2 regions of the Variovorax sp. 01N429 genome follow, and region 2 is predicted to be linked to the other one. Evidence: predicted binding sites of a transcription regulator. Region 2 holds the regulator's gene; the other holds the start of a gene.
What was found. The regulator HrcA, encoded in region 2, represses chaperone genes, less so after heat shock. The targets are predictions, from matches to a motif close to TTAGCACTCNNNNNNNNNGAGTGCTAA.
Positions count from the first base shown of each region.

Region 1 (8,489 bases), on a different contig from region 2:
CGTTCGGTCTGCTGTACGAACAGGGTTGCCACGGCGTGTGCATTGGCCTCATGCGTCAAGAGCTTGATATCTTGCTTCGCCTGTCCTTCCTCTGGCGTCCTGAGACAGCAGCGGACGTTGCGGTGTCCCTCATGGAGAAGACCGTCACGAAGGGGGCAAGGTGGTCATATCAGTAAAACGGCAAGAAGGTCATGCTGAGCGATAGGAGCATGGTGGCCTTCGCCCACTTCTTGGGTGGCTGGGAGCGGGTTGCCTACGAATTCGGTTGCAAGGCCATTCACTTGTCCGATCTTCATGCCTACCAGGCGGGCGACCCCATGAAAAACCTGAGCGAGCATGAGAGGCAGGAGATTTCTCAGTATCTGAGCAGCTACCACGGTTACGACGGCAAAGATCTGACCATGGACGACATGGTTTCTTACCTGCCCAACGTCATGGAAAAGATCAGCAGCAACGTGGAGTTTTATCTGGAGGAACTGGAAGAGCGCTATGTGCATGCCGGCTGAGTTTGTCGGCACATGGCCTCTTCGGTTCGAATCAACACTAGGGAGCGGGCTTCGTGAGAATCAGAAAAATATCGATCAGGAACTTTCGCGGAGTCAACGACCTTGACTGGAGCCTTCCGACAGCGGACATCTTTTGTCTCATTGGGAAGGGCGACTCGTCCAAATCCACGATCCTTGAGGCAATCAGGTATGCGTTCCATCCTCAGTGGAACCTGACCCTCAGCGACTCGGATTTCTACACGGGCAAGGTAGAAAACGCCATTGTCATTGAGGTGTCCATAGGCGATCTCGTTGAAGACTTCCTCTCCCTCAACATGTACGGCCAGTACCTGCGAGGTTGGGACGCCAAGACCGGCAAGCTCGTTGACGAGGCCGACGACGCTCTTGAATCCGTCCTGACAATCCGCCTCACTGTCGGCAAGGACTTGGAGCCCAAGTGGCTGGTGGTCTGTGATCGCAATCCTGACGGTGTGCCCTTCAAGCAAGCTGATCGCAACAAGGTCAGCGTGGGCCTGATCGGAGCCTACAGCGAGAGACAACTTTCATGGGCGACAGGCACGGCCTTAGCAAAGCTCACTGAAGCGCAGAGCCTGAACGAGTTGCTTGCCAATGCTTCAAGAACGGCCCGCACCTCGCTTGACGCCGACAGGCCCAACAGCCTGAAGAACTTTGACGCTGCCGCCGTGAAGTCTCAGGAGGTGGCCAAGATTTTAGGTGTGCCTGTCGTGGAAGCCTACAAGGCCCACTTGGACTTGAGTTCGGTGAACCTGAAGGTCGGCGGACTCGCTCTGCATGACGGCGACATTCCGCTTCGCCAGTTGGGATTGGGGTCACGGCGAATGCTGTTGTGCGGCATTCAAAAAATGGGTCTTGAAGAAGGCCATGTGACCCTCTTTGACGAGGTTGAGTTCGGGCTCGAGCCTCACCGCATTTCTCGGCTCTTGAAGCATGTGCGGGAGGACAAGCGGGGTCAGTATTTCTTGACCACCCATTCACCTGCCGTGCTTCGTGAGCTCACCGTCAATGAGCTCTACATTGTCCACAGCAAGGCAGGCACTGTGCGGGTCATCCCCGCCTTCTGCGAAGGCTTGGTGGCCCATGAGGCACAGGGGAAGATTCGATCCAGCGCTGAAGCCTTTCTGTCGAAGAAGGTCGTAGTCTGCGAAGGGGCCACTGAGGTGGGCTTCTTGAGAGGCTTTGACGACTACCAGGTCGGAAAAGGCAATGATCCGTTCTCATACCACGGGGTGTCCTTGTTGAACGCTGGTGGTGCGAGCAAGATTAAAGCATTGGCCGAGGCATTCAAGCTGCTTGGCTATGAGGTCTGCGTCCTTGCTGACGGAGACGCCGAGAAGCAGTTCTCGCCTGCCCATGAAGCGGAGTTGAGAGACAAGGGCATTCCGGTTCATGTGTGGACCGACAGGCTCTCATTGGAGGAACGGGCCTTTCAGGACTTGCCGTGGGCAAGCGTGATCGCCAGTGTGAAGCTTGCCCAAACCGTTCCCAGCTTGACCGTCTATGCCAACGTGCGTTCCAAGTATCAAAAGGAACTCAGTGAAGACGTTGGCACGTGGGCGGAAAGTGCCGATCTGAGACTTGCCATCGGGAAGGCGGCGAAGGGTTGCGACTGGTTCAAGGACATCACCCGAGGCGACTTGTGGGTTCAGGCTATCAGTCCTTCTTTCGGCGATCCCGATTTTTCAAAGAAGGACATTCCTGTGAAGCTCTCCAAGCTCTGGGAATGGGCTGAGCATGTCTGAGGAACTGGCAATCAAGCTCGGTGAATGCACAGGCAAGGGGTATGTCATCGCTCCTGCTGGCTACGGCAAGACGCACTTGATTGCCATGGCGGTGAAGGCGGGAACCCACCGGCAGTTGATCTTGACGCACACGTTCGCCGGGGTCAATTCCATCAAGACGAAGATGAGCACCCTCGGTGTTCCTGCGTCCCGGTACCAGATTGACACCATTGCCAGTTGGTCCCTTCGTCTTTGCCTTGCATACCCGAAGAACTCTGGGTGGAAGATTGAAAACCCAACGAGCAAGCAGTGGGCGACGCTCTATGAGGCATGTTCAACCCTGCTGAAAAAGGACTTCGTTCGCCGTATCGTCAAGGCCACTTACGCCGGCGTTTACGTGGACGAGTACCAAGACTGCTCGGATCTGCAGCATGGTCTTGTGTGTGCCTTGGCCGAAGTGCTGCCTAGCCGCATTCTGGGCGATCCCATGCAGGCCATTTTTGACTTTGACGACGGCAAGCCCGTGGATTGGGACGCTAGCATCTATCCGCATTTCGCCTGCTTGGGTCAGTTGGAGAAGCCATGGCGTTGGGACAATGCGGGACAGCCGTTGTTGGGTGCATGGCTCAAGGCCGCGAGAAAGAGCTTGGAGCAGGGTCAGAAGATCGACCTTATCAACGGCCTGCCTGCATGCGTAAAACGGGCCTACACCGATCCCCAGTACCTGCCCAACAAGCAGTACGCTCTTCTCTGTGAGCACTTAGGCAACACCGCCTCCGTCATTGCCTTGCATGGCGGGGATCAGGAGTCCAAGAACAAGACCCACCGCCTGGCTCGGACCATGGGAGGCCGTTTCTCTTCCATTGAGGAAGTGGAAGGCAAGGCGCTCTTCTCGTTCGTCAAGAAGCTCGATTCCGCCAAGAACACGAAGGCTAGGTTCCTGCACGTCTTGGATTTCGCCAAGGACTGCTTCACTGCCGTCGACAAGACGCTGACCGCTGGCACCAAGCTTGGAAACATTGCCAAGGAGACGAAGGCCACAAAATATCCCAACTTGCTGGCGGCCGCGAACCTGTACCTCACAACGCCGACAAGCAAGAACCTCAAAGCCTTTATCTTGCTGCTGAAGGATAACCCTGAGACTGCGGCCTACCGGCGTGATTTGCTCTACCGCTTCATGAGCGTCCTGAAGTTGCACATTGACGGGGCAGGGGCGACGTTCCTTGAAGCGGCGAACCTGTACCAAGAAGAAATGCGGCACACGGGCAGGCCGATCAGACATCAGAAGCTCATTGGGACGACATTGCTGGTCAAGGGGCTTGAGTACGACCATGCGGTGATTTTGGACGCCGACTCGCTCGGTACCAAAGACCTCTATGTTGCAATAACGAGGGGTGCAAAGTCGTTAACGATCATTTGCAGCGGCGGAACTTTGCCGAGCGTCTAGGGTTGCCGTTGCCAGGATGCCGCGGTTGCGCGGCACGAAACTATCCGGGTGCACCGGCTCCACTTCGCCGCAAGCGGTTGACGACGGCAATGCTAGCGTCGCAGATGCCCGGTCTCAGGACTACCGGTCGTTCGAACATCGGACGTCAAAGACTGTTCTCAGTCTGGAGCCGAACTAGCGGGACTTCGTCTGTGTCTGTAGTCGGGTGTGAAGCGGTCTTTGAGTTGACACAGATCGATCGGCTGCAATCAGTCTTACTCGGACATCCATTCAGGGGCGACTCGCAGTTCCTCAGGGCCAAATGCGCGGCATGAGCAACATCGGTTCCGTCTTGAAGTCTGAGATCTCTCGCGTTGCGCGCAAGCAGAAATGGACAGCCTCAACAAACAAGCTCGCAGTATCCCAGCGAGATCGCCGACTTGACGCGCCAAGTAGCCGGGCGGCACAAGCAGCTCAACCAGTTAGCCCTCAGGCGAAGACCGCTTCGATGATCACCGCCGTCGACGATGCCGAGACGCCTCGTCGCTTCAGCGCCACTCGTTTTGCTGCCCAAAGGGCCGAGCTTGGCTTGTCTGGGGCTTTCTACGGAACGCTTGTGGGCATGAGCGGCGCTACCATTTATCTTTGGGAAAGCCGCGCGCCAACGAACAGCAGCTTCAGCGCTTGGTCGCAGTTCGCGCTCGGCAAGCGCACAGCTCTCGAGAAAGTGAATAAGTAGTCAGTCGACGCTGGACGACATGGAGTTGGCGTGCGGCGTGAGCAGCTACATGCTTCCTACGACAGCGGCTGATTTTCACAATTGGAGCGGCCTGCGCTTGACCGCTCTGTTGAACGCGCCGCCACGTCCAAACTTCACAAGCTTCCGCAAGTTCTGCTCCGACTCTCAACCAATTCGGCAGGGAGAGCGCTTGCTTGACCGCTCTCCCAATCGCACCAGCGACATGATGGTGATCGTCGCCCCTTCTTGACCGCACTGACCGACCATGCTGCTGTCCGCACCCCGGGGATTTGAGGTTTCGGCAGTTGTAACCGACCAGCGATTGGATGGAATTTTCCGACGGATGTTGATTAACCGCGACAGACCTCAATACTCCCCAACAAAGGGGACATGCCGCGCTAGCCTCTCCGCCGCGGCCACGCTCTTCGCCAAATCGCGCGGCATGTCCACGTTCCATACACCGGACCTCCTCTGGCCCGAAAGGCGCCTGTTCGTCGAAGCCCAGGGCCTCCAGGGCTGAGTGGCTAGCTAGGTATTTCCCCTAGCAGGCACCGCAAGAGTCCCCTACCGCGGGAGGCCATGTGCGCACGTGTTCAGAACTGAGAGAGAAAAGTTCAGGACTGATTGAGAATCGACATCTGCTCTTCAACGCGCGCGCTCTTGAAACCGGGCAAAACACCCTTATGATTAGCACTCGTCGAAGTTGAGTGCTAACAGCACCGCACTTCGCGATGCGGAGCCGGCACCATGCCGGCTTCGGACCAAACCCCCGTTTCTTATCAGGAGATGCAATGAAACTTCGTCCTTTGCACGATCGCGTGATCGTCAAGCGCATTGAAAGCGAAACCAAGACCGCCTCGGGCATCGTGATCCCCGACAACGCCGCGGAAAAGCCCGATCAGGGTGAAGTCCTGGCGGTCGGTCCTGGCAAGAAGAACGACAAGGGCGACCTCGGGGCGATGAGCGTCAAGGTTGGCGACCGCGTCCTCTTCGGCAAGTACAGCGGCCAGACCGTCAAGGTCGATGGCGACGAACTGCTGGTCATGAAGGAAGACGACCTGTTCGCAGTCGTCGAGAAGTAATTTCTCACCCTTCATCCCTCTCATCCAACTGAATCTCGGAGAAAACTCATGGCAGCAAAAGACGTAGTCTTCGGCGGCGAAGCCCGCGCGCGCATGGTCGAAGGTGTGAACATCCTCGCCAACGCAGTCAAGGTCACCCTGGGTCCCAAGGGCCGCAACGTGGTCCTCGAGCGCTCCTTCGGCGCCCCCACCGTGACCAAGGACGGCGTGTCCGTCGCCAAGGAAATCGAACTCAAGGACAAGCTCCAGAACATGGGCGCCCAGCTCGTGAAGGAAGTGGCCTCCAAGACTTCGGACAACGCCGGTGACGGCACCACCACCGCGACCGTGCTGGCACAAGCCATCGTTCGCGAAGGTTTCAAGCTGGTGGCTGCCGGCATGAACCCGATGGACCTGAAGCGCGGCATCGACAAGGCAGTGACCGCCCTGGTCGCCGAGCTGAAGAAGGCTTCCAAGGCCACCACGACCTCGAAGGAAATCGCGCAAGTCGGCTCGATCTCGGCCAACAGCGACGAAACCATCGGCAAGCTCATCGCTGACGCAATGGACAAGGTTGGCAAGGAAGGCGTGATCACCGTTGAAGACGGCAAGTCGCTCGACAGCGAACTCGACGTCGTCGAAGGCATGCAGTTCGACCGCGGTTACCTGTCGCCCTACTTCATCAACAACCCCGAAAAGCAAAGCGCGATTCTGGAAAACCCGTTCGTGCTGCTGTTCGACAAGAAGATCAGCAACATCCGCGACCTGCTGCCCACGTTGGAGCAAGTGGCAAAGGCCGGCCGTCCGCTGCTGATCATTGCCGAAGAAGTCGAAGGCGAAGCCCTGGCGACGCTGGTCGTGAACACGATCCGCGGCATCCTGAAGGTCGTGGCCGTCAAGGCACCTGGCTTCGGCGACCGCCGCAAGGCCATGCTCGAAGACATCGCCATCCTGACGGGCGGCAAGGTCATCGCTGAAGAAGTCGGCCTGACCCTCGAGAAGGTGACGCTGGCTGACCTCGGCCAAGCCAAGCGCATCGAAGTGGGCAAGGAAAACACCATCATCATCGACGGTTCGGGCGCCGCTGCCGACATCGAAGCCCGCGTGAAGCAAGTCCGCGTGCAGATCGAAGAAGCGACCAGCGACTACGACCGCGAAAAGCTGCAAGAGCGCGTGGCCAAGCTGGCCGGCGGCGTGGCAGTGATCAAGGTTGGCGCTGCCACCGAAGTCGAAATGAAGGAAAAGAAGGCTCGCGTCGAAGACGCCCTGCACGCCACCCGCGCTGCAGTGGAAGAAGGCGTGGTTGCCGGTGGTGGCGTGGCCCTGCTGCGCGCCAAGCAAGCCGTGGGCGACAAGCTCAAGGGCGACAACGCTGATCAGGACGCCGGTATCAAGCTGGTGCTCAAGGCCATCGAAGCGCCTCTGCGCGAGATCGTCAACAACGCCGGCGGCGAAGCCAGCGTGGTCGTGAACGCTGTGTTGGCCGGCAAGGGCAACTACGGCTTCAACGCCGCCAACGACACCTACGGCGACATGCTCCAACTGGGCATCCTGGACCCGACCAAGGTGACCCGCACCGCACTGCAAAACGCCGCTTCGGTTTCCTCGCTGCTGCTGACGACCGAAGCCATGGTCGCCGACGCACCGAAGGAAGAAGCCGGCGCTGGCGGCGGCATGCCAGACATGGGCGGCATGGGTGGCATGGGCGGCATGGGGATGTAATCCCGGCCCGGCTTCCAGCCAGTCCAAAAAGCCCCGAGGCGTGAGCCCCGGGGCTTTTTTTCGTCTGAAATGCGGCTCTCAGGTGCTCAGCAGAAAAGAAAACACGGCCCCTTTGTCGACACGCGGCAGCAAGCGGATGTCACTGCCATGCAGCTGGAGGATGCGCTTCACGATCACCAGCCCCAGCCCACCGCTTCGGCCTCCCGCCGACGAGAACATCGGCCGCGTGAAGATGGCGGTGCGAAGCTCGCTCGGAATACCCGGCCCGGTGTCGCTGATCTCGACCTGCACGCCGGCCTTGTCCTGGCGCAACTGCACCATGATCTCGCCGCCAGCGGGTGTGTGGCGGATGGCGTTGTCCAGCAGGTTGGTCAGCACGCGTTCGATCATGCCGAGGTCTGCCGACACGCCGGGCAGGTCCGGTGCAATGTCGGCCACCAGCCGTTGATGCCGCGCCTCGGCGGCCAGCTCGAACTTCTGGAACACGTCCTGCACAAGGTCAGCGAGCGCGAATTGCTCCTTCTCGAGTTTGACCACGCCATATTCCAGTCGCGCCAGTTCGAAGAGCTCCTGCGAAAGCCGGGTGACCTTGCGACTCTGTGCCAGCGCGATTTCGAGGTAACGGCGCCTTTCCGCCGTGTCGAGCGTGTCGGCCTTGATCAACAGCGTCTCGAGGTAGCCGTGCAGTGACGTCAGCGGCGTGCGCAGGTCGTGCGAGATGTTGGCGAACAGCTCGCGCCGCTGCTGGTCCTGCTGCGTGAGTTCGCGCCATTGCTCGGCGATTCGCCGCGTCATCTGCGCGAAGGCCTGGGCAAGCGTGGCGATCTCGTCTCCTCCGCGGCCGACGCGCTCGAACGCCGGTTCCACATCCTGGAGCGCCGCCACGCCATCGTTCTCGAACTTGCGCACCGCACCGGTCAACTCGCGCAAGGGCCGGGTGATGAGCCGAAAAGCCACCAATCCTGCAATCAGGCCCAGCAGGGCGACCAGCGCCACGGACCACAGTGTCGTGCGCAATACATTGCTCGCCACAGCGTCCGCCAGCAGCGCGTCACGCTCTTCGCCCGACAGGACCACGTAGACATAGCCGACCTCCTGCCCGCCCACCCGCAACGGCGCGGCGCTGAATACCTTGCGCGTGCCATTGCCGCGCGGATCGTCACCCAGGACCGGCAATGGCGCGCCGTCGAGCAACCGCCGTATCGGCGCCATATCGACGCGGTCGCGCTTCAGATGTCCGGGCGGGGCCGCCTGCCCTTGGATGCGGCCATCGAGCCCCAGCAGGTAAAGCTCGAC
Region 1 covers NZ_JBFTRG010000020.1:12,223-20,711, forward strand. The annotation lists gene AC1DSF_RS25810 (hypothetical protein) at 210-506, shown strand; gene AC1DSF_RS25815 (ATP-dependent nuclease) at 560-2,266, shown strand; gene AC1DSF_RS25820 (UvrD-helicase domain-containing protein) at 2,259-3,692, shown strand; gene AC1DSF_RS25825 (helix-turn-helix domain-containing protein) at 4,180-4,410, shown strand; gene groES (co-chaperone GroES) at 5,202-5,492, shown strand; gene groL (chaperonin GroEL) at 5,541-7,193, shown strand; gene AC1DSF_RS25840 (sensor histidine kinase) at 7,272-8,489, opposite strand, start outside.
Region 1: the regulator HrcA is predicted to act here: its motif matches at 5,098-5,124, upstream of groES (co-chaperone GroES).

Region 2 (8,489 bases):
ACGCATCGCAGGGCGCGAAAAAACCCTTTATTCGATTTACCGGAAGATGGACGAAAAGCACCTGAGCTTCGCCCAGGTCACCGATATTTATGGTTTCCGGCTGATCGTGCCCAGCGTGATTTCCTGCTACACGGGGCTTGGCATCCTGCACCAGATGTACAAGCCGCTGCCCGGCAAATTCAAGGACCACATCGCGATCGCCAAGCTCAACGGCTATCAGTCGCTCCACACCACCCTGGTGGGGCCAGCCGGCGTGAACGTCGAATTCCAATTGCGGACCGAAGCCATGCACGTGGTCGCCGAATCGGGCGTCGCGGCGCATTGGCTCTACAAGGCCGCGGAGCCAACGGCGCCGACCAGCGAGCGGCTGGGTGCCAAGTGGCTCCAGTCGCTGCTCGACATCCAGGATGAGACGCGCGACGCGGCCGAATTCTGGGATCACGTCAAGGTCGATCTCTTTCCTGATGCGGTCTATGTCTTCACGCCGAAGAGTCAGATCATGGCGCTCCCGCGTGGCGCGACCGTGGTGGACTTTGCCTATGCGATTCACAGCAACATCGGCGACCACACCTCGGCCGCGCGCATCAACGGCGATCAGGTTCCGCTTCGCACCGAACTCAAGAACGGAGACGTCGTGGAGATCATCACGGCGCCCGTTTCGACGCCCAATCCTGCGTGGCTGGGTTTCGTGCGGACCGGGCGGGCCCGCTCCAAGATTCGTCACTATCTCAAGACGCTCGCGCATGCAGAGTCCGAAGGGTTGGGCGAAAAGCTGCTGGCGCAGGCTCTGCGCGCCGAAGGTCTCGGGAATCTGCCGGTCGACGACGCCGAGCATCAACAACTGTGGGAAAAGCTCCTGCGGTTCACCGGCAACCGAACGCGGGCCGAATTGCTGACCGACATCGGACTGGGCAAGCGCATCGCAAGCATTGTGGCAAAGCGGTTGATGGCGCTGATGGCCGAACGTGGCGAAAAGCCCGATGCGCTGATGCTGAGTCGTGAGCGATTCGCGGCGCATGATGCCGTTTCGCAAGGCGCTGTCACGCTGGACGGCAGCGAAAACTCATCCGTGCGCTTCGCACTTTGCTGTCGCCCTATTCCGGGCGACCCGATCGTGGGCTATCTCGGGCACGGCGAAGGCCTGGTCGTGCACACGGAGGAATGCGGTGTCGGCCAGCGTCTGCGCTACAAGGACAGCGAACGATTCTTCGCGGTCGAATGGGCAGATGATCCGGTCCGGGCTTTTGAAACGGGAGTGGTCATTACCGTTCGCAACGACAAGGGCGTATTGGCGCGGGTCGCCGCTACGCTCGCGGATACCGAGGCCGACATCACGCACGTGGAGATGGCGGATGAGACTCCGCAGGACTCCACCGATTTGCGCTTCGTGATCGCGGTGCGCGACCGCACGCACCTCGACGTCGTATTGCGCGCTGTTCGGCGGACCTCCTCAGTCCTTGCCGCTACCCGGACGGTGCCGGTCCCCTGAATCTCAGCGGCTCAATGGGGTCCGTCCGAAGGCGGCGGATAGCTCACCGACAGCACTTCGATCTCATGCACGCCGCCCGGCGTGGCGAGTTTGACGACATCTCCCTCTCTGGTTTTGAGGAGCGCGCGCGCGATCGGCGAAATCCAGCTGACTTGTGACTGAGCGCTATCGGCTTCATCGATGCCAAGAATCGTGACCGAACGTTCGTCGCCGTTCTCGTCCGCATACAGCACGGTCGAACCGAAGAACACCTGGTCGCTGCCGTGATGCACTGACGGATCGGTGACTTCGGCGACCTCGAGCCGTTTGGTGAGAAAACGAATCCTGCGGTCGATCTCGCGCAGGCGCTTCTTGCCGTAAAGGTAGTCGCCGTTCTCCGAGCGATCTCCATTCTTCGCGGCCCAATGGACCGCTTCGACCACCTTCGGACGCTCCGTGTCCATCAAATCGAGCAATTCGGATCGCAGCCGCGCGTAACCAGCCGGCGTGATGTAGTTCTTGCCGCCGGCCGGAAGCGGAGGCAGAGCGCTGCCTTCTCCGCTTTCATCGTCGTCGGCGTCGTTTTCTTTCGTGAATGCCTTGCTCATTGCTCCAGCCTTCGACCCACAGGAAAATCGGGCGCCGGTTGTATCACACCGGGCGATCGTCGGTCGCTGGAAATTGCCCTTGCCAGAGGGCCGCAGGGTCAGCCAGACTGCTGCTCGGGCGCGGACGCGTCTGAGGTGTCCGAGACTGGCAGGGACTGCTCGACTTGCCGAGAGATGTCCGGAACAACCAATCTCTTCCCTTGCTCTCCAAGAGCAATGCCCTTGACGAGATGGCGCGGCAAATGATGTGTTCGCTTCAGGCGAGAAAGTGCCTCGCTGCGAGCAGGCTCGGAGACTGGCAGGAACATTTGCAATGAGCTCATCTTGTTGTCCCCAAAGAAGGCCAGGAAGGAAACGTGGGACCCTCCATCTGATGGATAGAGGGTAGTCACTCCAAGCAGCGCTGGCTTCGCCGTCAACGATTATGGCCGCGGGTAAAAGGCTTGGCGCTTTCGGCCCTGAGCGCGGTAGTGTCAACGGCATAGTCGGCCGGGAGCGCCACTTACATCAGGTGACGTAGTTCTGGACACAAGCGGCCGGAGACGCTCACAATGAACGCTCTCCTCTGGACTCCAAGGTCCTTTCGCCCGCTTCGGCGGGCTTTTTCATGCGCCGGGAAGAACCTGCGAATACGGCCGCACCAAAGAAAAAGGGTTAGCTCGCGTCAACGAGCTAACCCTTTATTGAGATGGTGCGGCTGGCAGGAATTGAACCCACGACCCCTTGGTTCGTAGCCAAGTACTCTATCCAACTGAGCTACAGCCGCACAGCTTGCAAGTATAGCATTCAAAACTGGACACTTTTTCTCGATCCAGAGCTTCACGCAAGGCAAAGAAAAAAACGGGGTGGTAGGCCGTGCTGGGCTTGAACCAGCGACCAACGGATTATGAGTCCGCTGCTCTAACCAACTGAGCTAACGGCCCACGCGATCCGGATTCTAGTGGGACACAGGCGCGCACTCCTGCTTCCTTTACTTCGCTACTTCCGATGGCTCAAAGCGTTCGTGACGAGCTTCGACGTGATGTCGACGATCTGGATCATCCGGTCGTACGGCATTCGAGTCGGGCCGATGACGCCCAAGGTCCCCACTACTTGACCATCGACCTCGTAGTTCGCGCTCACGATCGAGAGGTCGTCGAACGGCACGACCTGGCTTTCGCCGCCGATGAAGATGCGCACACCTTCGGCCTGGCTGGAAACGTCCAGCAGACGCATCAACTGGGCCTTTTGCTCGAACAGTTCGAAAGCACGACGCAAATGGCCCATGTCGCTGGAGAAATCGGTGACCGCAAGTAAATTGCGCTCTCCGGAGATCACTACTTCGTCCTGCGCCTCGGTCAGGACTTCCGAGCTCACTTTGACGGCCGCCTGCATCAGTTCCGCGATTTCGCCGCGCAGTTGCTCGACTTCCGACTGCAGTCGGTCGCGCACCTGCTCGATCGACAGCCCCGCATAGTGGGCGTTGATGTAGTTCGATGCCTCCACTAGCTGCGATTGCGAATAGTCGGCCTCGGGAAAGATGACCCTGTTCTGCACGTCGCCATCCGGCGAGACGATGATCACAAGCAATCGGCGATCGGAAAGCCGGAGAAATTCGATCTGCCTGAAGATGGAGGCGCGCCGCGGGGCCATGACAACCCCGACGAATTGCGAAAGGCTCGACAGCAAGTTCGCGGCATTGGCGATGACCTTCTGCGGCTGGTCCGGGGCAAGGCTTGGCGCGGCGAGGTGTTCACGTTGCGCCGTCAGCATGGTGTCGACAAAAAGCCGATAGCCGCGTGCCGTGGGGATGCGGCCTGCCGACGTATGTGGGCTTGCGATCAACCCGAGGGTCTCGAGGTCGGACATCACGTTGCGGATCGTCGCGGGCGAAAGATCCAGTCCAGAGGCGCGAGACAGAGTGCGGGAGCCGACGGGCTGGCCCTCGGCGATATAGCGCTCGACGAGTGTCTTCAGCAGCAACTTGGCGCGATCGTCCAGCATCGGGCAATTTTAATGTTGTAATTTGTAGATGGGCCCTCGCTTTCGTCACGTCGCACTCATTGGCAAGTACCAGGCTTCTGGTGCTCGGGCGCAATGCGGCGCTCTCGACGAAGTCATGGAGGGCATCGGCGCGTTCCTCGAATCACAAGGCTGCACTGTCTTTGTCGAGCAGTCCCAGGCGGAAATCGTCGAAGTGAGCCGCTACAAGGCGCTCACCGTCGAAGAAATCGGGGAAGAGTGCGACCTCGGCCTGGTGGTCGGAGGCGACGGAACCATGCTCGGCATCGGACGGCAGCTCGCGCCATACGGTGTTCCACTGATCGGCATCAACCGGGGGCGCCTCGGGTTCATCACCGACATCGCACTGGACAACTACCAGGCGACGCTGATTCCAATGCTTGCCGGCGAATACGAAGAGGACCACCGCAGCCTCATGCACGCGCAGGTAATGCGCGAGGGCGTGTCGGTCTTCGACGCCCAAGCCATGAACGACGTGGTCGTGAATCGCGGCGCCACATCCGGAATGGTGGAATTGCGAGTAACGGTCGGCCGTCATTTCGTGGCGAACCAGCGGGCAGACGGAATGATCATTGCGTCGCCGACGGGGTCGACTGCCTATGCGCTGTCGGCGGGCGGGCCTTTGTTGCATCCGGCTGTCCCAGGCTGGATCCTTGTGCCAATCGCACCGCACACCCTTTCCAACCGCCCGATCCTGCTCCCGGATGCAGAAGAAATCTCCATCGAGCTCGTTGGCGGACGGGACGCGAGTGCCAATTTCGATATGCAATCCCTCGCATCGCTGGTCATCGGAGATCGGGTCCTTGTGCGCCGCTCGGACTACCGCGTGCGGTTCCTGCACCCCCGAGGCTGGAGCTACTTCGACACGCTGCGCAAGAAACTGCATTGGAACGAAGGAGGTTCCTGACATGGCATTGCGCCGTATCGCATTGCGCGACTTCGTGATCGTGCGCGCCCTCGAAATCGATCTCTCCAGGGGCTTTACCGTCCTCACCGGTGAAACCGGCGCAGGCAAATCGATCCTGGTCGACGCGCTTCAACTCGCGCTTGGCAATCGCGCAGACGCCGGTGCCGTGCGCGAAGGTGCCGACCGCCTGGACGTCAGCGCAGAATTCGACGCCGACCCGGCGCTGAGTCCCTGGATGGACGAAGGCGGATTCGAGGCTGGCGATTCCCTGCTCCTTCGAAGGACAGTCGATCTACAGGGGCGCAGCCGCGGTTGGATCAACGGCAGTCCCGCCACCGCCACGCAGTTGCGTGAACTCGGCGACCACCTGCTCGACATCCATGGTCAGCATGCGTGGCAAAGCCTGACTCGTCCTGATGCGGTTCGAGGTCTGCTCGATGCCTATGCGGGCGTCACGACCACCACACTGGAAGCTGCATGGCACGCCTGGCGGCAAGCCATTTCCGCACTGGAAACCGCGCGATCGGCGCAGGATTCCCTGCAGCGCGAGCGTGAGCGGCTCCAGTGGCAAGTCGCCGAGGTCATGAAACTCGACCCTGGCACGGACGAGTGGGAAGAGCTTTCGGCGAGCCATGCGCGCATCTCCAATGCCCAGGCCCTCATTGAAGCCGCCGAGGGCGCATGCTCCGCCCTCGAAGACGACGACGGCGGAGCGCTGTCCGCGCTGAGCCGTGCGGTGACGCTGCTGCAGAACTGCGATCACATCGAACCCGAGTTCAAGGTTCTAGGCGAGGTTCTGGCCTCGAGCGTCGCGCAAGCCGCGGATGCCGCTCACTCGCTGCACGGCTATCTCCGGCAGGCTGACACGGACCCCGAGAAGCTCGCCGAACTGGACGAGCGGATGGGTCTCTGGATGTCGCTTGCCAGGCGCTACCGGCGGCAACCTGCCGAGCTTCCGGTCTTGCTGTCCGGGTGGCAGTCCGAGTTGGAAGCGCTCGATGCCCAAAGTGACATCGGTGCGCTCGAACGTGCCGAACTGGCTTCGCAACAAGCGTACATGAAAGAAGCGAAGGCCTTGGGCAAGGCGCGCAAGCAGGCCGCACCGCGGCTCGCGCAGGCGGTCACGCAGGCCATGCAAGAGCTTGGAATGAAAGGCGGCCGGTTCGAAGTGGCACTTCAACCGCTGGCGCAACCCGGCAGGTCGGGCCTCGAAGACATCGCATTCCTGGTCAGCGGGCATGCGGGCAGCACGCCGCGCTCTATCGGCAAAGTGGCCTCCGGCGGCGAGTTGTCGCGCATTGCGTTGGCCATCGCCGTGACCACCAGTGAACTCGGCGAGGCGCAAACCCTCATCTTCGACGAGGTGGATGCCGGCGTCGGCGGCGCGGTCGCTGAAACCGTCGGGCGACTCATGAGGCAGTTGGGTCGTGACCGGCAAGTTCTTGCAGTCACTCACCTGCCGCAAGTCGCTGCCTGTGCCGATCACCATCTGGTGGTTGCGAAGCGACAGACGGCCGCCAAGGGCCAGGACGGTCTTCGCACGGAAAGCGGAGTCTCCGTCCTGGACAACGAAGGCAGGGCGCAGGAAATCGCGCGCATGCTGGGCGGGGAACGCGTGTCGCAGACCTCGCTGGCGCACGCTCGCGAGATGCTGGGCAACAAGACACCGGAGACTTCCGCATGAGTCTCGAACTCGTGCTGATCACAGGAATGTCCGGCTCGGGCAAGTCTGTGGCCCTGCACGCGCTCGAAGATGCCGGCTACTACTGCGTCGACAACCTGCCGCCGGAACTGCTCGCGCCTTTCGTCGCATTGCAGCAGCAACAACAGACAGCGCGGGTGGCGATCGCCATGGACGTGCGCAGCGGCGTTTCGCTGCCGCTCGTCCCGCAGCAACTCGAAGGCTTGCGGCGAGAAGGCGTTTCGCTGCGCTCGCTGTTCCTCGACTCGACGACGGACGCGCTGGTGCGGCGCTACTCGGAAACCCGTCGCCGCCATCCGCTGTCCCGGCAGGAAGGCCACACCTACGCACCCGAGCAACAGCGCGTGCTGACGCAAGCGATCGACCTGGAGCGCGAACTGCTCGCCGACCTGCGCGATGGTGCCGATGTGATCGACACCAGCATCATTCGGCCAGCTCAACTGCAGAGCTACATCAAGTCGCTGATCGCGGCGCCCGAGAGCGCCCTCACTCTGGTGTTCGAGTCATTCGCCTTCAAGCGCGGCGTGCCGCTCGATGCCGACTACGTCTTCGATGTCCGCATGCTTCCCAATCCGCACTATGTGCCCGCGCTGCGTCCGTTGACGGGTCGCGATGCGCCAGTCATCGAGTGGCTGCGCGAGCACGACGACGTCGCGCGCATGTACGACGACATCGCGCAATTTCTCGGAAGATGGCTGGACGCGCTTGCGCGGGACCACCGCAGTTATGTGACAGTAGCCATCGGCTGTACGGGCGGACAGCATCGGTCTGTTTTCCTGGTCGAGCAACTGGCGCGCGGCTTCGGCTCAAAATGGGCCGCACTCAAGCGGCACCGGGAACTCGACGGATCCTGAGCGCGGTTGCGCGATGGCGCGATTGCGGTCGGCTCAACCAGCGTTCAAGAGCAATTTGCGCACCGGCGCGGGCATGCCGAGCGCCGGCCACTGGCGATCGTCGAACCATGCTCCGTCTTCGCTCAGCGTCGAGGGTGCGCGGCAAACGACCGCAACCGGATGCAAATGAAGGTCCTTGTGCGTCAATACATGAACAAACCCGGCTTCGTCACGTGCCTGCTTGCGATCGGCGGCGGAGAGTTTGTCAATCAACGCTTCGCGGGAATCAAAGACGGGCAGGCAATAGAGCCCTGCCCATATCCCTCTGGCGGGACGCTTCTGGAGCCATACGCGCCCCTGATCGTCACGGGCACTCAGCATCCATAGCGACTCGGCACTGCGCCGCAGCTTGCGCGTTTTGACCGGATACCTCTCCGGTGCACCTTCCCGTCTGGCAACGCACGCATCTCCCACCGGGCAGATGATGCAACTCGGGTTGCGCGGAAGACAAACCGTGGCGCCCAGGTCCATCAATCCCTGCGTATAGCGGGCGATGGCTTGCTTCTGCGTGGCCGGCGGCAACAGCTCGGTCGCTTCGTTCCAGAGCGTGCGCTCCTGGGCCGAGGAAGACAGGTCGCCCTCAAACCCCAGCACTCGCGTGAGCACCCTCTTGACGTTCCCGTCGAGGATGGCGACGCGCTCCCCGAAACAGAAAGCCGAGATTGCAGATGCCGTGGAGCGGCCGATGCCAGGAAGTGTCTGCAATTGTGCTGCCGTACTCGGAAACTCCCCGCCAAAGCGCGCGATGACTTCCTTTGCACACAGATGCATGTTGCGGGCGCGGCTGTAGTAACCGAGTCCGCTCCACAGCCCCATCACTTCATCTTCAGGCGCTGCAGCGAGCGCCCCGACAGTCGGAAAGCGCTCGAGGAAACGCGCAAAGTAGCCGAGCACGGTTGAAACCTGTGTC
Region 2 covers NZ_JBFTRG010000001.1:54,503-62,991, forward strand. The annotation lists gene AC1DSF_RS00240 (RelA/SpoT family protein) at 1-1,489, shown strand, start outside; gene greB (transcription elongation factor GreB) at 1,501-2,076, opposite strand; tRNA gene AC1DSF_RS00250 (tRNA-Arg) at 2,766-2,842, opposite strand; tRNA gene AC1DSF_RS00255 (tRNA-Ile) at 2,923-2,999, opposite strand; gene hrcA (heat-inducible transcriptional repressor HrcA) at 3,055-4,059, opposite strand; gene AC1DSF_RS00265 (NAD kinase) at 4,088-4,984, shown strand; gene recN (DNA repair protein RecN) at 4,986-6,668, shown strand; gene rapZ (RNase adapter RapZ) at 6,665-7,540, shown strand; gene mutY (A/G-specific adenine glycosylase) at 7,574-8,489, opposite strand, start outside.